DNA from 2 places in the Kluyvera sichuanensis genome. Region 2 is predicted to be linked to the other one. Evidence: predicted binding sites of a transcription regulator. Region 2 holds the regulator's gene; the other holds the start of a gene.

Region 1 (7,078 bases), 450 kb from region 2:
TAACCCGGAATAAACCTACTCGCGGATCGCCTCACGCCACAACCCTTCCACCATTCGCTGCGCCGCTATCGCCTGTTCCCCTGCCGTTTCAGGAACCGTCTGATTCTGCACGCACTGAATAAAATGATGCGCACAGCCGGTAAACCCGCGCTGCTCAAGCGTGGTCTGCCAGCCCGGAATCGGCCGGGTTACAATGCCGGACCCGCGCTCTTCGCGCCACTCGCGCATATCCGACACCTCAAACAGCCCGCCGTCGGCCACCGCCTGCACCCACTCACGCTGGCTGCCTGCCCGGCGGTGCATACTGGTGGTGATTTGCAGCCCCGGCTGGCTGAAATGGTGCTCGGCATAAAACATATGCCCTTCGTCAGTGGTTTGCAGTACCCCATCGCGCAGCGTTGCTTTTCCGTCCGCCAGCCACAGCGCGGTATCGACCACGTGCAGATAATCATCGAGCAGCGTAAAGCGCAGGTCGTGCGGGCCAACGCTGTCGGCACGGTGTTTATCCATCCGCAGCGACGACATCTCTCCGGCGCGCTTTTTGAGCTCGCGGTAAAGCGGCGCAAAGCGGCGGTTGAAGCCGACCATTAACGTCAGGTTTTTCCGTGCTGCCAGCGCCACCAGCCGCTCCGCATCGTCAAGCTTGTCGGCCAGCGGTTTATCCACGCAGACGTGGACGCCAGCGTTCAGCAGCTCACTCACCACCGCGTAGTGTGAGGCCGTCGAGCTGTGCACGAAGACCGCATCGCACTGGGCGGCTAATGCAGTCAATGAGTCGGCATAAGGCAGGCGATAGGTTTCGCACACTTTCAGCGCTTTCTCTTTACCCGGTGACCACGCAGCCTGCAGCGTCCAGTCCATGGCGGCGCTTAATACCGGCAGCCAAGCTTTCTGCGCAATACCGCCAAGCCCCACCACACCAATGCGAATCTTCGCCATAAGACTTACTCCCCGAGGTGCGCCAGCAGTGAATCCAGACGCTGTTTAAGTTCGGCAACTTCCCCCTCGAGCATCTCGACGCGGGCCAGCAGGCTATCGTCCGCCGCTGGCGCATCGCTCTGGGCGGCTACCGCCTGAAGATCAACCTCACCGCTGAACAGATGCATATAGCGGCTTTCCCGCTTACCCGGTTCTCGCGGCAGACGCACCACAAACGGGCCATCTTCGCGATTCGCCAGACGTTCCAGCGTATTCTCGACTTCTGCCATATCAGTAAATTCATGCATGCGCTGCGCGCGACCGCGCAGTTCGCCCGGCGTCTGGGCACCGCGCAGCAAGAGCGTGGTCACCAGCGCCACTTCCGCCGTCGACAGCTTCAGATCGCCAAATTCAGAGTTGCAGAAGCGCTGTTCGTACTTGGTGACGCGATTACCAAAACCGCTCACCGTACGCAGATAGTGACGTTTCACCAGCGTATCCAGCTGATCCTGCACTTCCGCTTCGCTGAGCGTCATCACCGGCTCGCGGTTGGTTTTTTGATTACAGGCCGTGACCACGCCGTTTATCGAGAGCGGATATTGCTCCGGCGTCGTGACCTGCTTTTCCAGCAAACAGCCAATGACGCGGGCTTCCAGCGGGCTCAGTTGATATTTCATTCGGGTCTCCTTATCGACCTGCAGTCCATTGTGGGGTGGTCAACGCCGTCAGCACGTGATCGCGCCATTCGCCGTCAATCAGTAGATAGTCTTTCGCGTAGCCTTCTTTTTCAAAGCCCAGTCGCGCCAGCAGGTCGCCGCTGCGCTTATTATGCGGCATGTAGTTGGCCATAATGCGGTGAATATGTTGAGTGCGTTGCATATAGCGAATCGCGCTGGTCAGCGCTTCATACATCATCCCCTGCCCCTGCCATTTCTGGCCGATGGAGTAGCCGAGATAACAGGCATGAAACGAGCCGCGCACTACGTTGGAAAAGTTCGCCACGCCGATAATCTCTTTCTCTTCCGGGTCAAGCAGCGCGAAATAGAACGCCGTTCCCTGCTTATGAAACTCATTAATCATCGACAAACGCGCCTGCCAGCCGGAAGGATAGCAATGACTGTCGTCACGAATCGGTTCCCAGGGCTTTAAAAATTGCCGATTCTCGGCGTAATAGTCGGCCAGACGCCAGGCGTCCCGGTCGTGAATCAGACGCACCACCAACCGGTCGGTGGTCAACCGAACTTTCGGCACATTACTGCGATAGCCAAACATCTCACTACTCCTGTACCCAACGTATACCCTGGTCGTCTCACTCTACCTGCCCACGGCGGTCAATGAAAACAACAATCTGTCATGATGCATTGTGATAAAAAAGCCCTATCGCTGGCAATACATGAAAAAGTGAGATAGTCCGGCAAAATGAAGATGTTACCGCGCCTCTCTCTTTATCACGAGTCGTGACATTACGCGCCCTCATGCATAAAGACGAACGGTGCGAAATCAATGCCATTAAGAGACAAATAAATTAATCTTGGGTTTGCGAAAATTCGCATCCCAAATACTCAGGCGACCGGTTCATTACGCCGACGGTTATTCTCTCTGTTTTTTCTATTAAGGTGCCATGATGGGCGAAATTAGCGTCACCAAACTGTTAGTCATTGTCGTTCTGGTTGTGCTGTTATTCGGTACCAAAAAACTTGCCTCTTTGGGCTCCGATTTTGGTGCGGCGCTGAAAGGGTTCAAAAAAGCGATGAACGATGACAATCATGCTGAAAATGATGCCGATTTTCTCAGTGAGAAAACCACACAGGGCAATGCTGAGGACACTGACGCCAAACAAAAACGGGCCTGATATTGCACCGCATAAAGACCGCTGAATGGAGCTACAGGTAAACGTTCCGTCGTAAAGCCGCCCATGGCGTGGCCTCCAGCGCCTTCGCTACGGCACTTTCAGCATTTTCCGCTGTCAGAGTTCTACTAACAGGGTATGCTGCTTTATGTCAGGATGCACCGAACGCTTTACCTTGAGGAACCTCATGAAAAAATTGTTTGTTATTGCCGCACTGATCGTTAGCGGCCTGGTGGTTGGCTGTAATCAACTCACGCAATATTCCGTTAGCGAGCAGGAGATTAACCAGGCGTTACAGAAGCGGAATAATTTCTCGAAAGATATTGGCGTACCCGGCGTAGCCGATGCCCATATCGTCCTGAGCAACCTCTCCAGCGCAATTGGTCGTGAAGAGCCGAACAAAGTGACGCTGAGCGGCGATGCCAAACTGGATATGAACTCCCTCTTTGGCAGCCAGAAAGCGAATATCGCCCTGACGCTGAAAGCGCTGCCGGTGTTCAACAAAGAACAAGGCGCCATATACCTTCAGGAGATGGAGATCCAGGATGCGAAAGTCACGCCGGAGAAGATGCAGACGGTGGTACAGACGCTGATCCCTTACCTCAACCAGTCGCTGCGCACCTACTTCAACAAACAGCCGGCCTACGTGCTGAAAGAAGATGCCAGCCAGGGTGAAGCATTGGCGAAGAAATTTGCCAAGGGTATTGAGGTGAAACCGGGCGAAATCATTATCCCGTTCACGGACTAATTTCCCGGCACGCCCCCTTTTAAACCCTCTCCCCTCAAGGAGAGGGTTTTCTTCTTTCGCAAACAAATTTCACAGAAAAGGATGCAAAGGAAAACGTTTCCGCTTATCCTTAGTGCCCGGCAAAAAATGACTGATTTCCCACCAGCCGGAGCCTCAAATGACCGCATTACCGCAAGTTCTGAAAATTCGCCGCCCAGACGACTGGCATATCCATCTTCGCGATGGCGAGATGCTAAAAACGGTTGTCCCGTATACCAGTGAGCTGTATGGCCGCGCAATTATCATGCCGAACCTGGTTCCGCCAATTACCACCGTAGATGCGGCTATCGCCTACCGCCAGCGCATTCTTGACGCTGTGCCAGCCGGGCATAACTTCACGCCGCTGATGACCTGCTACTTAACCGACACCCTCGACCCGAACGAGCTGGAGCGCGGTTTTAACGAAGGCGTATTCACCGCAGCGAAACTGTACCCGGCGAATGCCACTACCAACTCCAGCCACGGCGTCACCAGCACCGATGCGATTATGCCGGTGCTTGAACGCATGGAAAAACTGGGAATGCCGCTGCTGGTGCACGGTGAAGTCACCCACGCAGATATTGATATTTTCGACCGCGAAGCGCGCTTTATTGACACCGTAATGGAACCGCTGCGCCAGCGCCTGCCGGGCCTGAAGGTCGTTTTCGAGCACATCACCACCAAAGATGCGGCCGAGTACGTGCGCGACGGCAACGAACTGATTGCCGCCACCATTACCCCTCAGCACCTGATGTTCAACCGTAACCATATGCTGGTAGGCGGCGTACGCCCTCACCTTTACTGCCTGCCAATTCTTAAGCGCAATATCCACCAGCAGGCGCTGCGTGAACTGGTTGCCAGCGGCTTTACCCGCGCCTTCCTCGGCACCGATTCTGCGCCGCATGCCCGCCATCGCAAAGAGGCAAGCTGCGGCTGCGCAGGCTGCTTCAACGCCCCGACGGCGCTGGGAAGCTACGCTACCGTATTTGAAGAGATGAACGCGCTGCAGCACTTTGAAGCCTTCTGCTCTTTGAACGGCCCGCGCTTCTACGGCCTACCGGTAAACGAGGATTTTGTCGAACTAGTACGCGAAGAGAGCCAGGTTGCCGAAACCATCGCGCTCAGCGACGATACGCTGGTGCCGTTCCTGGCCGGTGAAACGCTGCGCTGGACGGTGAAAAAATAATTTCGCGCCCCCTGTTGTAAAAGCCGCACAGTAACTGTATAAATATACAGTATATTACACAGGGGGCAATTATGCGTATTGAAGTTACCGTTGCAAAAACCACTGCACTGCCTGCAGGTGCGCTAGACGCGCTGGCAGACGAACTTTCCCGCCGTATTAACGACCAATTCCCGGACAGCGGAGGCACCGTCAGCGTGCGCTACGCGGCCAACAACAACCTCTCCGTCATCGGCGGCATTAAAGAAGATAAAGACCGCATCAGCGAGATCCTCCAGGAAACCTGGGAGAGCGCGGACGACTGGTTCATCACCGATTAAGATTTGCTCCCTCATTGTGTTTTTGCCGGGTCGCCCCGGCTTTTTTTCGTTCTTTTCTGCTTGTTATTTCCTCATTTATCCCCATCTTTTAGATTAGCCGCAAAAACAATGAGCAATATGGTTGTTTATTGCGCGAACGACCGGTCTATTCAGGAATTTATGTTGCTTTTGATTTCAATTCTCGAGTATTTATTGAATTGTTGTATACTGATAAAGCTTCACAAAAAATTGCATTGAACCTCGAGAGTTGTTGCCTTTTAACACATGAAGAAGGGGTTATGATGGAAAAGAATAATGAAGTCATCCAGACCCATCCCCTCGTCGGATGGGACATCAGCACCGTTGATAGCTACGATGCCATGATGTTGCGCCTGCACTACCAAGACCCCAATCAATCGAGCAATAAAGAAGCTGAAGTTGGCCAGACCCTGTGGCTAACCACCGATGTCGCACGTCAGTTTATTTCCATACTGGAAGCCGGGATTGCCAAGATTGAGTCTGGCGATTACCAGGTCAATGAGTATCGCAGGCATTAACGCTGATACTTTCGTCGTATTAACGACCAACAGGCACCTACGGGTGCCTTAATTATTTTCACCCTTGTATAACCACTATCGGTTAATTACTCTACCAGTCTCTGGCTTCGCGCTTTATCATCGTGTCGGGAATCACTATGGAATACGATCTTATTATTATTGGTAGCGGCTCCGTCGGCGCTGCGGCAGGTTATTACGCCCGTAAAGCGGGTTTACACGTACTGATGACCGATGCCCATATGCCACCGCACCAGCAAGGAAGTCATCACGGCGATACCCGTCTGATGCGCCATGCCTATGGTGAAGGTGAGAAATACGTCCCGCTGGTTCTTCGCGCCCAGGCGCTATGGGACGAGCTAGCCGCAACCAGCGGCGAAGCACTGTTTGAACAAAGCGGCGTCGTTAACCTTGGCCCCGCTGACTCCATCTTTCTGAACACCGTCGCCCAGAGTGCTGAACAGTTCTCTCTGGCAGTTGAACATCTTGATGCCGCGGCGGTCATGTCCCGCTGGCCCGAAATTCGCGTCCCCGCAGACTACCGTGCCATCTTTGAGCCTGGCTCAGGGGTACTGAAAAGCGAACTGGCAGTGAAAACGCTGATTGCCATGGCGAAAGAAGCCGGCTGCGCGCAGCTTTTCAACTGCCCGGTTACCGCTATTCATAGCGATGCGAACGGCGTAACCATTGAGACCTCCGAGGGAAGCTGGCGCGGCAAAAAGCTGTTGCTGACGGCAGGAACCTGGGTCAAACAGCTTTACCCTGACCTGCCTATCCAGCCAGTGCGCAAAGTATTTGCCTGGTTCCAGGCTGACGGCCGCTACAGCCGCAAAAACAACTTCCCGGCATTTACCGGCGAGCTGCCGAACGGCGACCAGTTCTACGGTTTCCCGGCGGTGGAGAACGAGCTGAAAATCGGTAAACATAACGGCGGCCAGGTCATCAACACCCCGGAAGAGCGTAAAGCGTTTGGCAGCGTCGCCACCGACGGTTCCGAAGCGTTCAGCTTCCTGCGGCAGATCCTGCCGGGCATTGGCGGCTGCCTGTACGGCGCGGCCTGTACCTATGACAACACGCCGGATGAAGATTTTATTATTGACACCCTGCCCGGCCAGCCCGACGTGCTGTTTATCGGCGGCCTGAGCGGCCACGGCTTTAAGTTCGCCACCGTGCTGGGGGAAATTGCCGCGCAGTTCGCGCAGCAGAAAACGCCGGAATATGATCTGTCGCCGTTTGCGCTGTCCCGCTTTAACGGCTAACGAAAGCCTAAAAAAACGGCCCCGAATCATCGGGGCCGTTATATCGAGAATACTATGCGTCGCCTGTTCTACTTTCTGCTCAACAACGTCCGCGAACACCTGATGCTGTATCTGATGCTCTGGCTGCTGTTAGCGCTGCTCGACATCGCCTGGCTCTACTTCAATTAATCGTTCTGGGTCTGCGGATCCGGGATGCCTAAACGGGTATTCAGGCGACCGCGCGATTTATTAAAGATTTTATTGCCGTTTT
Region 2 (7,078 bases):
GGATGTACTTTTCCAGTTATCTGGATCTCACTACCCGTATCCATCTGCTGGAAAATCAGCGGATGCAGCACCTGGAGCGGCTTCACGTGCTGCAAAAAACCATGGAACAGTATCCGCAGGTGCCGCCGCTGGATAGCGATCGTTTTGGCGATTTTATCGTGTTGGAAGGGGCGATTGAACGTCAGGAAGGGATGCTGCGCTGGATAGACCGCTGCATTGGCTATTGCCGAAGCGGCGAAAGGGGATAAAAGCGTCTGCGCCAGTGCGGCGCAGACGTGAAGTGACTAGCGGGCGACGCGCAAACCGCTCTCGACGCCGCGGGAGAACATCACCTGCCAGAGCTGAATATCTCGCGCGCGGAAAGCACCCGCGCAGGCATTGAGATAGTAGCTAAACATGCGTTTGAATCGTTCAGAATAGTTGTCCGCGATTTCCGGCCAGCAGCCGAGGAAGCGTTCATGCCATGCCATCAACGTCGTATCGTAGTCAGCGCCAAAGTTGTGCCAGTCTTCCATCACAAAGTGAGGTTCGCTGGCGTGCGCAATCTGGCGTACTGAGGGTAAACAGCCATTCGGAAAGATGTATTTGTTGATCCAGGGATCGACATTATTGTCTGTTTTCTTCGAGCCGATAGTGTGCAGTAAAAACAGTCCGTCGGGTTTCAGATTTTTGTCGACGACGGAAAAATAGGTGTCATAGTTTTTCGGACCAACGTGCTCGAACATCCCGACGGAAACAATACGGTCAAACTGGTCGTTAAGGTCGCGGTAATCTTGCAGCAGGATCTCGACGTCCAGCCCCTCGCAGCGGGCCTGGGCCATTTTCTGCTGTTCCGCTGAAATGGTCACGCCCTTGACGGTGACGTCGTAGTTTCTGGCCATAAACGCTGCCAGACCGCCCCAGCCGCAGCCGATGTCCAGCACGCGCATTCCGGGTTTTAGCTGCAGTTTTTGGCAGATGAGATCGAGCTTAGCCTGCTGCGCCTCTTCCAGCGTCTGGGCATCTTTCCAGTAACCGCAGGAGTATTGCATATAGGGGTCGAGCATGCGGCTGAAGAGATCGTTGCCCAGGTCGTAATGTTCTTTACCGACCTGCCAGGCACGACGACGGCTTTGCAGATTAAACAGACGCGCGCCGGCAATGCGAAGCGTGTCTTTAATATGGTGAGGGAGTTGCGTTTCTAATCCGGCGCGCAGCACCTTGTCGAAGAAGATATCCAGACGATCGCATTCCCACCAACCGTCCATATAACTTTCGCCAAGACCCAGCGAACCTTCTTGTAACACACGTTTAAACAACCGAGGATTTCTGACTTGTATATCGCAGGGAGCATTGCCGTTTACTTCAATGCCTGCGCGGCCTAGCAGCTCGCTGACAATACGATACCAGTCGTCATCCGGTACACTAACTTCTTCTATACACGATGAGCTCATAGCTTCTCCATCCCGACCTGATGATCAGAACCTTAAAACAGCGTAGACGCTTTTTTTGGGTTTGTGAGAAATCTCACGAAATTCGTGAGCCTGCTATCCGACGTAGCACAGAGGAAGGGAAGAATCCCTTGCCGAAAGCCAATCCATGGTTCAACGGGAAGCTATCCTGCTCCCGCTTAATAAGTTCAATCTATATTATTTATGTGATGCGGATCCAGTATAGGACGCTAAGTTTGTTGATTCAACTAAAAATCTTAGCGCCCTAATCATTTCCTGGGATATTGATATGAGTGATGTTTAGGCGTGAGAAGTGGCGTGTTCTATTTCACGTTCAGCGCGACGAGCGGCGAGTTGCATCCAGTAGCCGACGCCTGCGAGCAGCACGGTCACCAGCATCACGCTGGTGGTGGTCAGCAGCGGCGTGGCAATCAATGTGGATACCGCAAGGCTTGCCAGGAAACAGAGCCCTAACTGCAGCGTGTTTTGTAATGCCGCAGCACGGCCTGTTGCCTGTGGGAATGGCTTCAGCGCCTGAGCGACGACGATCGGATAAATCGCGCCGTTGGCAATGGCCATCACGCAGAACGGAATCAGCAGGGCGGTCAACGAGGCGTTTTCTGCCAGACCCACGGCCCAGGTACCCACCACGCTCAGCGCGTAGATAACCAGCAGCCACGGCAGCATCTGGGCACCACGCCATTTTTGCAGCGCGGCGCGACAGCCGTAGCCGCCAATCAGGAAGGCGATGGTTTGCGGCACATAGCTCAGACCAATTACCGTTGGGCTGTAGCCCATCTCATGCAGGATAAACGGTGAACCGGTCAACCAGGCGAAAAAGCTCGCCGAGCAGGCGGCGTAAATCAGCACGTTGCCGCGATAGTCTTTACTGCGCAGCAGGCGCATAAAGGTCAGCTTTTCTTCGCTAGTGGCATTTTTTTTGTGCGCAGGCTTGAGGCGGAACGCCGGGAGCATCAGCACCAGGGTGATAATAAACAGCGTGGCGAAGATGGCCTGCCAGTCAAAGTGCGCCAGCAGCCAGCTACCCAGCAGCGGGGCGAGCGCCGGAGAGAGCCCAACCAGCGGCATGATAGTGGCAAAAATGCGGTTGGTGCGCTGAGCTGGATAGTAGTCGGTGACCATTGCCTGCCAGGTCACCGCCGCAGCGCAAACGCCGACGGCCTGCACAAAACGCAGGACCAGCAGCGTGGTGCCATCGCGCACCCACAGCATGCCAATGCAGCCAATAGCGAAAATGGTTAACCCGGACAGCAGAATCGGTTTGCGCCCGTAGCGGTCTGACAGCGGCCCCCAGAGGAGTTGCGCGACGGCAAAACCGGCCAGAAACAGGCTAAGACTCGCGCTGACGGCTGATGCCGGCGTTTGCAGGTCTTCCTGAATGGCGGCAAAGGCAGGGAGATACATATCGGTAGCCAGAAAGCCCAATACGCTCAGCCCCGCGAGCCAGACTAAAAATCCTTTCCCAGGTTGCATTAATTTCGCCCTTTTTATCATGAATAAACGATGCCGCTGAGTGTAGAGAGTGCATAACGGCTTGTGAAACGCTAATATTTGCGTCATGCATTCAAAAATTTTGCAGGCAGAAAATGTGGTCTGAATATTCACTGGAAGTGGTTGATGCGGTGGCGCGCAACGGTAGCTTTAGCGCCGCGGCTCAGGAACTGCACCGCGTGCCTTCTGCGGTCAGCTATACGGTACGCCAGCTGGAAGAGTGGCTGGCAGTTCCCCTGTTCGAACGGCGCCATCGCGACGTTGAGCTTACTCCCGCTGGCGCATGGTTTTTGAAGGAGGGGCGCTCTGTTATCAAAAAAATGCAGATCACTCGCCAACAGTGCCAGCAAATTGCTAACGGCTGGCGAGGGCAGTTGGCGATTGCCGTCGATAATATCGTGAAACCGCAGCGAACCCGGCAGTTGATTGTCGATTTCTATCGCCACTTTAGCGACGTGGAACTGATTGTTTATCAGGAAGTGTTTAATGGCGTCTGGGATGCGCTGGCCGATGGTCGCGTGGAGCTGGCGATTGGTGCCACTCAGGCGATTCCGGTTGGTGGCCGTTTCGCGTTTCGTGATATGGGGATGCTCAACTGGCACTGCGTAGTGGCGAGTACCCATCCGCTGGCGCAGATGGAAGGCCCGCTCAGTGATGATGTGTTGCGCAACTGGCCGTCACTGGTGCGCGAAGATACTTCGCGATCGCTGCCAAAGCGAACAACCTGGCTGCTCGATAACCAGAAGCGCGTGGTGGTGCCGGACTGGGCCTCATCGGAAACCTGTATCTCGGCGGGGCTTTGCGCGGCGATGGTGCCGGGGCATCTGGCGCAACCGTGGTTGGAAAGCGGGGCATGGGTGGCGCTACAGCTTGAAAACCCGTTCCCGGATGCCGCCTGTTGCCTGACCTGGCAGCAAAGCGAAGCGTCGCCGGCTTTAAGCTGGCTGCTGGAATATCTGGGGGATAGCGAGACGCTAAATGAAGAGTGGCTGCGGACACCCGAGTAGGGTGTCCGTGGGTAATGCTTAGCGGCGGTAGTCGCGGAACGGGCCGTCGGCCACGGAGCGACGTTCGATAAGACGCGGATGCACTTCAATCGACTGCGAGGTCTCGCGTTTGCTGACGATACGGTCCATCAGCATGTTAAACGCCGTCTCACCAAGCGAATCTTTCGGCTGGTGAATGGTCGTCAACGCCGGGGTGAAGAAACGCGAGTTGCGCACGTTATCATAACCGATCAGCGAAATGTCCTGCGGCACGCGCAGACCCATTTCATCTGCGGCGCACAGTGCGCCCATCGCCATGATGTCACCACCGCAGAAGATAGCAGTAGGGCGCGGCTGCTGCGACAGGATCTGCTGCATTGCGCGATAACCAGATTCGGGCTCGAAGTCACCCTGCACAATCCAGTTCTTCGGTACGTTGATCTGCGCTTCTTCCATCGCTTTCATAAAGCCGGCCAGACGGCCCGCGCCGGTGTTGCGCTCCAGTGGACCTGGGATCACACCGATATCGCGATGACCACGCTCAACCAGGTAACGACCGGCGGTATAGCCGCCTTCAAAGGCGTTATCGATGACCGAGTCGGTGAAGTCTGCTTTAGCCTCGCCCCAGTCCATCACCACCATCGGAATGTGACGGTACTCTTCGAGCATCGTCAGTAGGGATTCCGGATACTCGGAGCACATGACCAGCAGGCCATCCACGCGCTTTTGCGCCATCATCGACAGGTAGGCGCGCTGTTTTTCCAGGTTATTCCAGGCGTTGCCCAGAATCAGGGTATAACCTTTCTCAAAGCAGTTTTTCTCAACGGCTTCGATAATTTCGGCAAAGTAGGCCGCTTCGCTGCTGGTTGCCAGCAAACCAATCGATTTGGTGTGGTTCACCTTCAGGCTGCGGGCAACGGCGCTCGGAGAGTAGTGCAACTCTTTGATCGCCGCCCAAACGGCTTCACGCGTCTCCTCGGCGACAAAACGCGTTTTGTTAATTACATGTGATACGGTTGTAGTGGAAACGTTTGCGCGCTTCGCTACATCTTTAATAGTTGCCATTCCATCTCACTCCAGACCCTGGCCTGCCCCTGATAAAATCGAAAGGAAAACGTTTGCCTTCACACACCCTGACGCAATTTTGTGGATTGCGATTCGCCGGGAAAACGATACAGGACGACAGGAGGGGGTCAATGGCCGGTACGCTTATAAATAAGCGTCGAATTTTGACTTATCCTGACGCAAAGTGGAAGAGTAAAAACCAACATCCTGCTAAATCTGTGAAGATTTTTGCGCAATACTGTGCAAAAATGAGTTAGCTCAGTTTTGCTGTAGCGATAAAAAGGAGAAAAGTTGATGAGTACCGAACTTAAGATGTCACTCACCACCACCGTCATTACCCTTGCGCTGATCGTTGCCGCAAGTTTGACTGCTGTACTGCATTAATTCCTCTGCGAGGGGGCGCCCGCTCCCTCCTGTCTGATTGTTACCCGTTTAGCAATAATCTTTTGCTGTTTTGTACACTTCTGTTTTTATGTGATTGATGTCATGCTTTTGCCCATTATCGACATGCCGCGTCTGTTGTGCGGCCAACCGGAGCATTTGCATGAAAATTAACTTTCCCTTACTGGCGTTAGCCATCGGGGCCTTTGGCATCGGGACTACCGAATTCTCGCCAATGGGGCTCCTGCCGGTGATCGCAAAAGGCGTGGACGTCTCCATTCCCGCAGCCGGGATGCTGATCAGCGCCTATGCCGTAGGGGTGATGGTTGGTGCGCCGCTGATGACGCTGCTGCTTTCACATCGTGCCCGCCGTAACGCCCTGATCTTCCTGATGGCGATTTTTACCCTCGGTAACGTATTGTCGGCGATGGCGCCGGACTACACCACGCTGATGCTGTCGCGGATTATTACCAGCCTTAACCACGGCGCGTTCTTCGGCCTGGGTTCCGTTGTCGCCGCCAGCGTGGTGCCGAAGCATAAGCAGGCCAGCGCCGTGGCGACCATGTTTATGGGGTTGACGATTGCCAATATCGGCGGGGTGCCGGCGGCAACCTGGCTTGGTGAAACCATCGGCTGGCGGATGTCGTTCCTGGCAACGGCAGGCCTTGGCATTATTGCCATCCTGGGGCTGTGGTTCTCTCTGCCGAAGGGCGGGGCGGGTGAAAAACCGGACGTGAAGCGCGAACTGTCGGTGCTGGTGCGTCCGCAGGTGCTGTCGGCGCTGCTGACCACCGTACTGGGTGCGGGAGCGATGTTTACGCTCTATACCTATATTTCACCGGTGCTGCGGATGATAACTCACGCCACGCCAGCGTTTATTACGCTGATGCTGGTGTTGATTGGCGTCGGCTTCTCAATCGGTAACTACCTCGGCGGCAAATTCGCAGACCGTTCGGTGAGCGGAACGCTGAAGGGCTTCCTGCTGCTGCTGATGGCAATCATGCTGGCGATTCCGTTCCTTGCGCAAACGCAGGTAGGCGCGGCCTTCAGTATGGTGGTGTGGGGGGCTGCAACCTTCGCGGTGGTGCCACCGCTGCAAATGCGCGTGATGCGCGTGGCGCACGAAGCACCGGGTCTTTCTTCCTCGGTGAATATCGGGGCGTTCAATCTGGGTAACGCACTGGGTGCGGTCGCGGGCGGAGCAGTGATCTCCGGTGGTCTGGGTTACAGCTTTGTACCGGTGATGGGGGCGATTGTTGCCGCGCTGGCGCTGCTGGTGGTATTCCTGAGCGGTCGTTCACGCGGTGAAGAGGCGCTGGCCAGCCAATAAAAACAAAAACGCAGAAGGGAAACCTTCTGCGTGATACGAGATAACCCGGCGGAGCGTGGCGATGCCGGGTTATTTTTTGCTTACGCTGCCAGATTCTCAGCCACAAACGCCCAGTTCACCAGAGCCCAGAAGTGCTCCAGATAGTTTGGACGCGCATTGCGGTAGTCGATGTAGTAAGCGTGTTCCCACACGTCAACGGTCAGCAGTGGCTTCGCGTCGGTGGTCAGCGGGGTTGCCGCGTTAGACGTTGAAACGATAGCCAGGGAACCATCCGCCTTCTTCACAAGCCAGGTCCAGCCCGCACCGAAGTTTTTCACTGCGGCATCGGTGAACTGTGCTTTGAATTCAGCGAAGGAACCAAAGGATTTAGCGAT

Evidence for each region. The regulator PurR, encoded in region 2, represses purine synthesis genes. The targets are predictions, from matches to a motif close to CANGCAAACGTTTGCNTG.
Region 1: pyrC (dihydroorotase) is a predicted target of PurR. The motif match lies at 3,602-3,619, and genes of this name have one in related genera.

Annotation. Positions count from the first base shown of each region.
Region 1 is NZ_CP162271.1:567,893-574,970, reverse strand. It holds gene AB2B48_RS02795 (Gfo/Idh/MocA family protein) at 16-930, opposite strand; gene AB2B48_RS02790 (YceH family protein) at 945-1,595, opposite strand; gene rimJ (ribosomal protein S5-alanine N-acetyltransferase) at 1,606-2,190, opposite strand; gene tatA (Sec-independent protein translocase subunit TatA) at 2,543-2,770, shown strand; gene AB2B48_RS02775 (lipoprotein) at 2,955-3,515, shown strand; gene pyrC (dihydroorotase) at 3,673-4,719, shown strand; gene dinI (DNA damage-inducible protein I) at 4,791-5,036, shown strand; gene bssS (biofilm formation regulator BssS) at 5,318-5,572, shown strand; gene solA (N-methyl-L-tryptophan oxidase) at 5,710-6,828, shown strand; gene AB2B48_RS02750 (DUF2770 family protein) at 6,883-6,996, shown strand; gene AB2B48_RS02745 (rhodanese-related sulfurtransferase) at 6,993-7,078, opposite strand, start outside.
Region 2 is NZ_CP162271.1:1,019,668-1,026,745, forward strand. It holds gene AB2B48_RS05085 (PadR family transcriptional regulator) at 1-248, shown strand, start outside; gene cfa (cyclopropane fatty acyl phospholipid synthase) at 285-1,433, opposite strand; gene punC (purine nucleoside transporter PunC) at 1,731-2,924, opposite strand; gene punR (DNA-binding transcriptional activator PunR) at 3,038-3,949, shown strand; gene purR (HTH-type transcriptional repressor PurR) at 3,968-4,993, opposite strand; gene AB2B48_RS05110 (YnhF family membrane protein) at 5,288-5,377, shown strand; gene AB2B48_RS05115 (MFS transporter) at 5,538-6,704, shown strand; gene sodB (superoxide dismutase [Fe]) at 6,785-7,078, opposite strand, start outside.